Regions from separate parts of the Pallidibacillus thermolactis genome, predicted to be linked through region 2. Evidence: riboswitches for the same ligand, from Rfam matches in the RefSeq annotation. Region 2 holds a riboswitch; the other holds the start of a gene.
What was found. Region 2 has a riboswitch for S-adenosylmethionine ahead of OEV82_RS03335 (methionine ABC transporter ATP-binding protein). Riboswitches for the same ligand answer to the same signal wherever they lie in the genome.
Positions count from the first base shown of each region.

Region 1: it holds a riboswitch for S-adenosylmethionine, as region 2 does, so the genes downstream of both, OEV82_RS14390 (O-acetylhomoserine aminocarboxypropyltransferase/cysteine synthase family protein) here and OEV82_RS03335 (methionine ABC transporter ATP-binding protein) in region 2, are expected to answer to the same signal.

Region 1 covers NZ_JAOUSE010000063.1:6,453-11,676, forward strand. The annotation lists gene OEV82_RS14375 (YndM family protein) at 1-497, shown strand, start outside; gene OEV82_RS14380 (hypothetical protein) at 573-827, opposite strand; gene OEV82_RS14385 (TraR/DksA C4-type zinc finger protein) at 1,048-1,800, shown strand; SAM riboswitch class I at 1,916-2,026, shown strand; gene OEV82_RS14390 (O-acetylhomoserine aminocarboxypropyltransferase/cysteine synthase family protein) at 2,145-3,443, shown strand; gene OEV82_RS14395 (homoserine dehydrogenase) at 3,554-4,816, shown strand; gene OEV82_RS14400 (ABC transporter ATP-binding protein) at 4,976-5,224, shown strand, end outside.
Region 2 covers NZ_JAOUSE010000005.1:77,269-82,492, reverse strand. The annotation lists gene sufC (Fe-S cluster assembly ATPase SufC) at 1-696, opposite strand, end outside; gene OEV82_RS03345 (MetQ/NlpA family ABC transporter substrate-binding protein) at 1,079-1,921, opposite strand; gene OEV82_RS03340 (methionine ABC transporter permease) at 1,937-2,605, opposite strand; gene OEV82_RS03335 (methionine ABC transporter ATP-binding protein) at 2,598-3,623, opposite strand; SAM riboswitch class I at 3,794-3,908, opposite strand; gene OEV82_RS03330 (hypothetical protein) at 4,067-4,408, opposite strand; gene OEV82_RS03325 (thioredoxin family protein) at 4,484-4,792, opposite strand; gene OEV82_RS03320 (toprim domain-containing protein) at 4,839-5,201, opposite strand.

The DNA.
Region 1 (5,224 bases), on a different contig from region 2:
CCCAGGAGACAAAGCCCAAGCTTAATGAAAAAAGCATGAGCAAAAGTAAAGAGAACAATGATTTCTCTACAGAATTTGGTGAAGAATTTTCTTCAAATTATAATGCACAAACAAGTAGTCGAGCCAATATACACTGGTACCAAACTGAAGCTGATACTGAATTTGGTGAAGACAATTATATTTCAAAAAAGACAAAGAGTAATACTAAGAAAAAAAGTCAATCGCAATCGAAAAACGATCAGTATCAAACAGAGCTAGGAATGGAATTTTCCGAGCCAACTAATTCAAAATCAGTGACAAACGAAAAAGTGGGCCAATCTCCGAATGTTACAAATGATCCTTCCTATTATTTAAGAGGGCATGATTTCCAATCAGGATATAATTATGTATCGGTTGAAGATAATCAAACAAATATGGTGGGAGAAACAAACGAAACTGGAAAAAATGAAACTAATGCAAGATTGGATAAAAATAATCATCCAGAAAACGGTACATGAATGTGAATTAAATAATATATATAAGGCATGTAGATGAAAACTCTACATGCCTTCGTTATTTCTTAGTAGGACCATTTATTTACTAAGTGTCGGTTTCAATATGTTATTTATATCAATATTATCAGCTTTACTGGTCAGGTTACGAAATAAATGTTTAACTTTTTCATTTCCTTTTCCTTTCCTCATCGTATAAGCTGCCGTTGCCCCACCTGCTATACCAAGACCAAGTAATGATAACAACATTGTATTTCGTCTTCTTCTTCTGCGAGGCATCATATTCATCATTTTATTGATATTCATTTGTTTCATTAATTGTCTTCGCATGGCCATATAAACATACACCTCTTTCTCTATAGTCGAAGAAAATAATTTCTTCTCTAGTATTGTTTGTGTAATAAGTAAAGGTATACAAGGGAGTAAAATCAGTAAATGGTTATTTTTGTCTTTCTTCTATTATTTGGTTGTGAACGATGTCTCATTTTGACAATTATGTTTTCACTATTTTTGCCGAATACTATTGTTATAAAGCTATAAAAGGAGCGTTAAGTATATGTTAACGAAACAACAAATTCATCACTTAAAACAAATCCTAACACAAGAAAAAAATGATATTGAAAAAAGGCTGAAAGAGAATAATCAATTCGATTTAAATAAAGGACATGCACATGAGTCGGTTGGAGAATTATCAAGTTATGATAACCATCCTGCAGACGAAGCTTCGGAATTATTTGAAAGACAAAAGGATGTTGCCTTGAATGAACATGAAGGGGAATATTTGAAAAGTATTCACAATGCATTACTGGCCATTGAAAAAGGAACATATGGCAAATGTGTAATATGTGGGAAAGACATCCCATATGAACGTTTAGAGGCAATTCCTACTACGATATACTGTAAAGAACATTCTCCGGACAAAGTCACGTCAAAAGACCGTCCTGTTGAAGAAGATGTATTAATGACGCCTTATGGTAAATTTAATTTTGATGTGTCAAGGGATGAAGGAATTACTTTCGATGCTGAAGATTCATGGCAGGAAGTGGCGTCTTGGGGAACAAGTGATTCACCCCAAGATTATTTGGAACAAATCGAACATTACAATGATGTAAATATTGAACCTAACGAAAATCTTGGGTATGTAGAAGATTATGAAAATTTTAGTGCAGTCGATCTTTATGGAAAACCAATAAACATATATCCAACAAAGCAACATGAAAAATATGAAGAATTATTAGATGAAGAAGGTACAATGACGATTTTCGGTGACTTGCCAGGTAATGAAAAGGATCCATATGTAGATGAATAGTCCATTATTTAAAAATAGTTAAAAATACATTTAAATAAAAAATTAAAAAAGTGTTGACGTATAGAAAAATTTTCCTTATACTCTAAATAACAAAAATTTAATAAGTGAGTATTTACTCTTATCAAGAGTGGTGGAGGGATTAGGCCCTATGAAACCCGGCAACCTTCAAACAATGTTTGAAAAGGTGCCAAATCCTACAGATCTGAGTTGATCTGAGAGATAAGAGGAGGAAGCGAATATTCGACCTCTTCTTATTGAAGAGGTTTTTTATTTTATACATTCCTCTTCAACTCTCTAATATATTAAATACTCACTGTACTAAAATTAACGAGGGGGAATTGGAAATGACAAATAATTACAAAGACGAAACCATATTATTACATGCAGGACAAGAGGTAGACCCAACGACAGGTTCACGTACTGTACCGATTTATCAAACCACTTCTTATGTTTTTAAAGATGCCGATCATGCTGCGGATTTATTTTCACTAAAAGAAACGGGAAATATTTATTCACGTATAATGAATCCAACCGTTGATGCTTTTGAAAAGCGTGTTTCCGAACTTGAAGGCGGTATAGCTGCTGTAGCTACTGCATCTGGTTCAGCAGCCATTACTTATGCAATTTTAAATGTTGCTGAAGTGGGCGATGAAGTAATTGCAGCGTCTAACCTTTACGGTGGAACATATAACTTATTTGCGAATACAATTAAAAAATTTGGTGTTACAGTAAAATTCGTAGATGCAGAAGATCCAGAAAATTTCCGGAGAGCTGTTACAAATAAAACAAAAGCTTTCTTTGGAGAAATTATTGGCAACCCAAGTTTACAGGTGTTTGATGTAGAAGCCGTTGCTAAAATAGCAAACGAAGTCGGTGTACCATTAATTATCGATAATACTTTTGCTCCATATAGTGCTAAGCCAATCAAGTGGGGAGCAAACGTTGTTGTTCATTCCGCTACAAAATTAATCGGTGGTCACGGTAATTCTATCGGTGGTGTTGTTGTTGATGCTGGAAACTTCGATTGGAGTAATCCTAAATTTACCGGATTTAATGAACCAGATCCAGGTTACCATGGCCTGAAATATGCAGAATTAGGTGAAGCTGCCTTCGCGTTAAAATTACGCGTTCAATTATTACGTGATACAGGTGCATGTTTATCCCCACAAAATGCATTCTACTTTTTACAAGGTCTTGAAACACTACATTTACGTTATGAGAGACATAGTGAAAATGCTTTAAAAGTAGCAACTTATTTAAAAGAAAATCCGAATGTTGCATGGGTAAACTATCCAGGTCATGAAGATCATCCTTATTACGATTTAGCGAAAAAATATTTACCAAAGGGAGCTGGTTCCATTGTTGTATTCGGTGTTAAAGGTGGGAGAGAAGTAGGCAGACAAGTTGTCAATAACGTTAAATTATTCTCACATGTTGCAAATGTAGGAGATGCAAAATCATTAATTATACATCCTGCTTCAACGACCCATTCTCAATTAAGTGATGAAGAACTGAAACTCACTGGTACTCCGGAAGAATTGATTCGGTTATCCGTTGGTATTGAAAACGTCGATGATATAATAGAAGATCTTGACCAAGCAATTAAAAACGCTGTAAAAGCGACTACTATCGTTAATGGTTAGATTGAATCATCTTACATTTGGTCATGATAGGATTTTTTTCATTAAATTCTGTCATGACCATTATTGTATGACTGGAATTTGTGCTTTTTTACTAAAGGAGTGTTAGAATATTGGGGAAAAAAGCAGCAATACTAGGTTTTGGAACTGTTGGCCAAGGGATTTATGAGGGAATTCGTTCCCATCGAGAGTATATTAAAAATGTTCTAGGAACATCGATCGAAATAGTAGCTATTTTAATTAAAGACCCATTGAAAGATAGACAAATTGATGCGGGAGTACTTGTTACGAATAAAATTGAGGATATTTTAGCAATACCTGATTTAGAAATTGTCTTTGAAGCGATTGTAGGAAAAGATCCATGTTTTTCATATTTGAAACAGATAATTGAAAAAGGCTGTCATGTCATTACGGCAAATAAAGCAATGTTTGCTGCCTATGGACATGAATTATTAAAGTTGGCAGAAAAACATCATGTAAAGGTGAAATATGAAGCAACTGTTGCTGGTGGTGTACCAATTATTGGAGCCCTTACAAATCTTTTGCAAGCCAATAAAATTTTTGAGATTCAAGGTATATTAAATGGTACATCAAATTATATTTTGACGGAAATGCGAAAGGGAAATAATTCTTTTGATCAAGCCTTAAAAAAAGCGCAAGAATTAGGTTATGCTGAGGCTGATCCGTCTAGTGATATTGAAGGATTTGACGCCTTTTATAAATTAAACATCTTAATACACACGGTAACTGGAACGAATATTGAATGGAATCGAATCGAGCGAAAAGGGATTTCGTCAATTACAAAAGAGCAAATCGTTATTGCTGATAAATTAGGATTACGTTTTCGACATATGGCCTATTTTTCCAATTATCCGAACGAACAGCCACAATTTTGGGTAAAACCTGTTTTAATAGACGTTAACCATCCGTTTTATTCAATTGATGGTGTTGATAATACAATCTTTGTAAAAGGTTCATTAATTAGTGGTCTAACCTTTACAGGTCCCGGCGCAGGGAAATTTGCGACGGCAAGTGCAATGATTGAAGATTTGTTACAGATTTATCATACAAAGGATAAGATAAAAAAACGAAAGGACGTTTCGTTGATTCAAACACTAAACAGTGAAAAAAATGTTAACTCTAATAATGAAAAAAATTGGATTATTTTTAGTAAACTTAATGCAAATCAGTGGAATATTCACATCCAATATAAAAAGAAATTCAATATTGATAATTATGCAATTTTTCTCATCTCAGCTCGCGAACAAGTGATTAAACAATATTTTAATAACGCTAATATCTTTGTGTATGAGTTGATTGGTGATGAACGAATAGACCAAATAAAAATTAATGAGCAACAATTGCAAATTGTATAATCGATTAAAAAGACTATTTATATAAGGAGGGAGGGGCTTTTTGCTCCTCTTTTTTCCTTATATTTCAGTGCAACAATCTTTAAAATTTACCTTCATTTTTGTTATGATATGATATATTTCGAAGTTCTAAATATCAATCAAGATGTTGGAGGATATTCCATGCCAAAAAAAGTCATTTCGTTCATCCGCCCTTATATAAAATTAATGATTATTGCATGGATGTTAATGCTTATTGAATTAGCAGTAGAACTAACAGCCCCCATTTTGATGGCGAAGATCATTGATGAAGGTGTATTGGTTCATGAAATAGATGTTGTTATTGAGTGGGGAATTTGGTTATTAATCATCACTTTAATTGCTTTTGTTGCAGGAATTACCAATTCTTTTTTTGCTGCATTTGTTAGTCAA
Region 2 (5,224 bases):
TGGTCCACCAGATTTAACAATTCGGCCATTCATCATAACATGTACGTAATCAGGAGTAATATAGTTTAATAAACGTTGATAGTGTGTAATCATTAAGCATGAGAAGTCTTCACTGCGCATGGAGTTAATTCCTTTTGCAACAACTTTCAACGCATCAATGTCAAGACCTGAGTCGATTTCATCTAAAATTGCGATGGATGGCTCAAGCATCATTAATTGTAAAATTTCGTTACGTTTTTTCTCACCACCGGAGAATCCTTCGTTCACATAGCGTTGCGCCATATTTAAATCCATTTCTAAATATTCCATCGTCTTATCTAATTTTTTAATAAATTGCATTAATGGGATTTCGTTTCCTTCCTCACGTCGTGCATTAATCGATGAACGTATAAAATCAGCATTTGTTACACCGCTAATTTCACTTGGATATTGCATCGCTAGGAACAGACCTGCTTTTGCTCTTTCATCTACTTCCATTTCAAGTACATCTTGACCATCTAATGTAACGCTTCCGCTTGTCACTTCATAAGCTGGGTGTCCCATAATAGCAGATGCTAAAGTAGACTTACCTGCACCGTTCGGACCCATAATCGCGTGAAATTCGCCCGGTTTAATTTCTAAATTTACACCTTTTAAGATTTCTTTATCTTCAATTGATACATGAAGATCTTTTAAAACTAAAGTTGATCCAGCCATTTTGTATACCTCCATTTTTTATGTATATGAATATTACTCATTCTCAAATTATTATCATTATTATCTTATAACAAATAAAAAGTATTATCAACTCTTGTGAAACTTGAAAAATTAGGATTCTCAAAAGATTTCTATATAATTGAATTGAGAATTTGAAAAGTAAATGATAAATATTTTTAAAAGTTGTTTCCCATTTACTATTTTTTGAAAAAACATATATTTGTCAGTTATATATAAACACATATTTCTGTACAAGAGCTTTTTATCGTTACTTGCAATGAATAAGGGACTAGGTAAATTCCTAGTCCCTTCCATTTTACACTTAATAATTTTCAATTACAAATTTCAACATTGATTTTTAATTTACCACTTTTTGAGAAAATTATTCGCTTGCAGGCACAACTGCACCGTCATAATTTTCTAAAATAAAGTCTTGAATCTCTTTTGATTGAAGTACTTCAACTAACGTCTTAATTTCTTCTTTATCCTCATCACCAGCATTCACAGCAATGATGTTTACATAAGGATTATCCTGACTGCCTTCTTCGATTGCAAGACTGTCTTCTATTGGATTAATATCAAACTCTAATGCATAGTTAGAATTAATGACAACTAGGTCGCCTTCACCTTGATTGTAAACTTGCGGAAGGATTTCTGGTGCATATTCAAAATCAAATTTTAAGTTTTTTGGATTTTCGACAATATCATCTAATGTTGCAGATCCTTTTTCCACACCATCTGCTAATTTAATTAACCCTTCTTTTTCAAATAAGGCCAATATTCTTCCATGATCCGGTTTATTACTACTAATTAATACAGTTGCACCATCTTCAACATCTTCTAATTTATCATATTTTTTTGAATAAATACCGATTGGCTCAATATGGATACCACCGGCATTTACAATATCATAACCTTTTTCTTCTTTTTCAAGCTCTAAGTACGGAATATGTTGGAAAAAGTTCGCATCTAAATCCCCTTCAACAAGGGCTTGGTTAATTAATTCGTAACCGGAGAACTCTGTAATTTCTAATTCAATACCTTTCTCCTTCAAAATAGGTGCTGCTTGTTCTAAAATTTCAGCATGTGGAACTGCTGTTGCTCCAACAACTATTTTTTTAGACTCTCCATCACTTGATTCACTCGTATTCCCTTCGTCTCCACCACACGCAGCCAACGTAACAGTTAAAAAAGCTGTAAATATTAATGTTAATAGTTTTTTCATTTGAATTTCCCCCTCTTATCTTTTATCTAATCTCTTTGTTATAAAGTCTCCAATAAATTGGATGATAAATACAATAATTAAGATTGCAATTGTCCCAAATAGCGTCACGTCGTTATTTCCACGGACAAATCCATATTGGTGAGCATAATTCCCTAATCCACCTGCTCCAATAATTCCAGCAATGGCTGTATAACCAACTAATGCTATTGCGGTTACGGTTAAACCAGATACAATCGCAGGCATTGATTCCGGAAGTAATACTTTAAAAATAATTGTACTTGTTCTTGCTCCCATCGCTTGGGCTGCTTCAATAACCCCTTTATTGACTTCTCTAAGTCCAATTTCCACCATTCGCGCATAAAATGGTGCAGAACCAATAATTAATGCAGGCAAAGCTGCATTCGGTCCAATCATTGTACCCATAATGCCTTTCGTAAATGGAATTAGTAAAATGATTAAAATGACAAAAGGAATAGCGCGGAATATATTCACAACAGCCGCAATCATCCAATTAATAAACTGATTATGCCAAATATTCCCTTTAGAAGTTAAAAACAATAGTAAACCTAGTAATATACCGAATATAAAAATAAAAACAAGTGAGATTCCCGTCATATAGAGAGTTTCATATGTTTTTTCCCAAAACTTATCCATTTCAACATTTGGAAAGAGGGCCTCAATCATGACTAATCACCTCCACTCCAACTTGTTGTTTTTTTAACTGTTCGATTGCCTTATCAATATGTTCGGTATCTCCTACTAACTGGATAAGTAATGTTCCATAAGATCCAGTACGTGTTTGAGAAATTTTACCTTGAAGAATATTAATAGAGATCGATTGTTCTTTTATAAGTTCTGAAATAATGGGTTGCTCCGCAGTTTCCCCGATAAATGTCAATTTTACGATCTTACCTGTAGAATATTTCTCAAGAAGATGTTGTACAGCCTCCATCGTTTCTTCTTCATCCGTAATTTGTTGTACAAAGCGTTTAGTTATGTCAGTTTTTGGGTTTTTGAAAATCTCCATCACTGGCGCTACTTCAACAACTTTACCATTCTCCATTACTGCAACACGATGAGCAATCTTACGAATGACATGCATTTCATGGGTAATGAGAATGATCGTAAGTCCCATTTTTTTATTAATGTCAAGAAGCAAATCAAGGATAGAATCCGTTGTTTCCGGATCAAGTGCTGATGTGGCTTCATCACAAAGTAAAACTTTCGGATTATTTGCTAAAGCTCTGGCAATTCCGACTCTTTGTTTTTGACCTCCACTTAATTGAGAGGGATAAGCGTCTTCTCTCCCTTCAAGTCCTACTAATTTTATTAACTCTTCAACACGTTTTTTCCTTTTCGCCTTAGGAACACCAGCGATTTCCAACGGAAACGAAATATTATCTCGAACCGTACGTGACCATAGTAAGTTAAAGTGTTGGAATATCATTCCAATCTCTTGTCGTGCCTTTCGTAATTCGGCACCTCTTATCTTTGAAATTTCTTTCCCGTCAATTGTAATGGTCCCTTTTGTTGGCCTTTCTAAACCATTAAACATCCGGACTAACGTGCTCTTACCCGCACCAGAATACCCGATAATTCCGAATATTTCTCCTTCTTTTATATTTATTTTTACATTATCTACCGCAGTAATCATGCCGGATTTTGTCTTAAACACTTTTGTTACATTGTTTAAGGAGATCATCATGCTCCTCCTTCCTTCTCTGATGTCCTTACTTTTATTTCTCTAAAACAACAAAGTCAACATGTAAAAATACAATTTTCATTGAGTAAAAGATTAGAATGAATAAAATAAAAAATACCTTTCTACTAAGATAAGTAGAAAGGCACGCGAATATATATCGTATGTCCTTTCTCTTATCTTTCAAAGCAAAAAATTGCTTTGTGTGACTTGGCACCATTTCAATACCATTGTATTGACGGTTGCCGGGTTTCATAGGGCACATCCCTCCACCTCTCTTGATAAGAGCAAGACCTAACTATTCAATTATTGATTATGTTTAGAATTGTAGCACCTATTTATTTAGACGTCAACAATTTTTTACACGTTTTTACAGTTTGATAAATTTTAATATTCCGTCATTTTTTATTCATTTTTTCAATAAGAAACCACCGCCCTTTTTAAAATCATTGACTTGTTAATGGTAGTTTTTGGTTAAACCAAAGGATCGCTTCCATCATGAGTTGATGACGGAAGCTCCCCTCAACGATAATAGAATTTAATTCTTTAGCATCTTGTAATTTCATATGTCCATATAAAATTTCATTTAATACTGTTGAATCCCCTGATAACACTACATCCGATGTTCCTTCCCAATTATCAATAATTTCAATACATTCTTTTGACAATTGGATAGTAAACAGCTGATCTTTTGTTTTTATTTTCAAATATGTTGATTCGTTTGGAAATAAGAGGGCACGAAATTTATGGTTCACCAAGGTCTTTTTTAGTCGAGCGGTATCAATCATCGGATTCCTCCTAACCAGTTTGTTATCTTTTTCTGCGTTTAGGTAGGAAATCCTTTTTTTGAAATGATGATTCGTTTAACTTTTTACATTTAACTTTTCATAAATATAAGTAACAGAATGGAAGGCATATATTTTTTCTTTAATTTCACCTTCATAAAAGATTAAAAGGCACGGCACACTTTCTACTTGAAAGGATTTCGCAAGTTCTGGCAAGTAATTTAAATCCGCTTTGCCAATAAGGAAATCCGGCATTGTATTGCTTACAATCTCTAACATCTTTCCTGCCAATTGACAAGTGCCGCACATCGGAGTGTATAAATAAAACGCACCCTTTTTTCCAGAATTTAAATGTTCAAAAAACAATTCCTTCGTCCATTGTTCCATGATGTTCATCCTTTATTCCCGACTCTAAAAATAATACGATAATATGTTAACAATTTATATTATTAATTAAATATTTTGTGTGAACGTGTATATTTGCCTGTAATAAAACGGAAGCAATATGTTTATCCGGTGCAGTTGCTACTTCGCGATACATACGGTCAATATATAAATGCTTTGCCTCAGGAAGCTCCCGTTTAAATTGTTTTCGCAATTTTTCTCCTGAATTATCAGCATCTACAAGTATAAACACTTCCTTGTCATAAAGACAATCGATAAGCTCATCTAATCGACTTAAACTTAATGTGCCATTGGTACAAATGATTTCTACTGGTTCATTCACAACTGATTGTACTTTTTTCTTATCCGTTTTGCCTTCCACAATAATTACCTTCTCAACATAACGAATCATAATTATCACCTGTTTATTTGTAG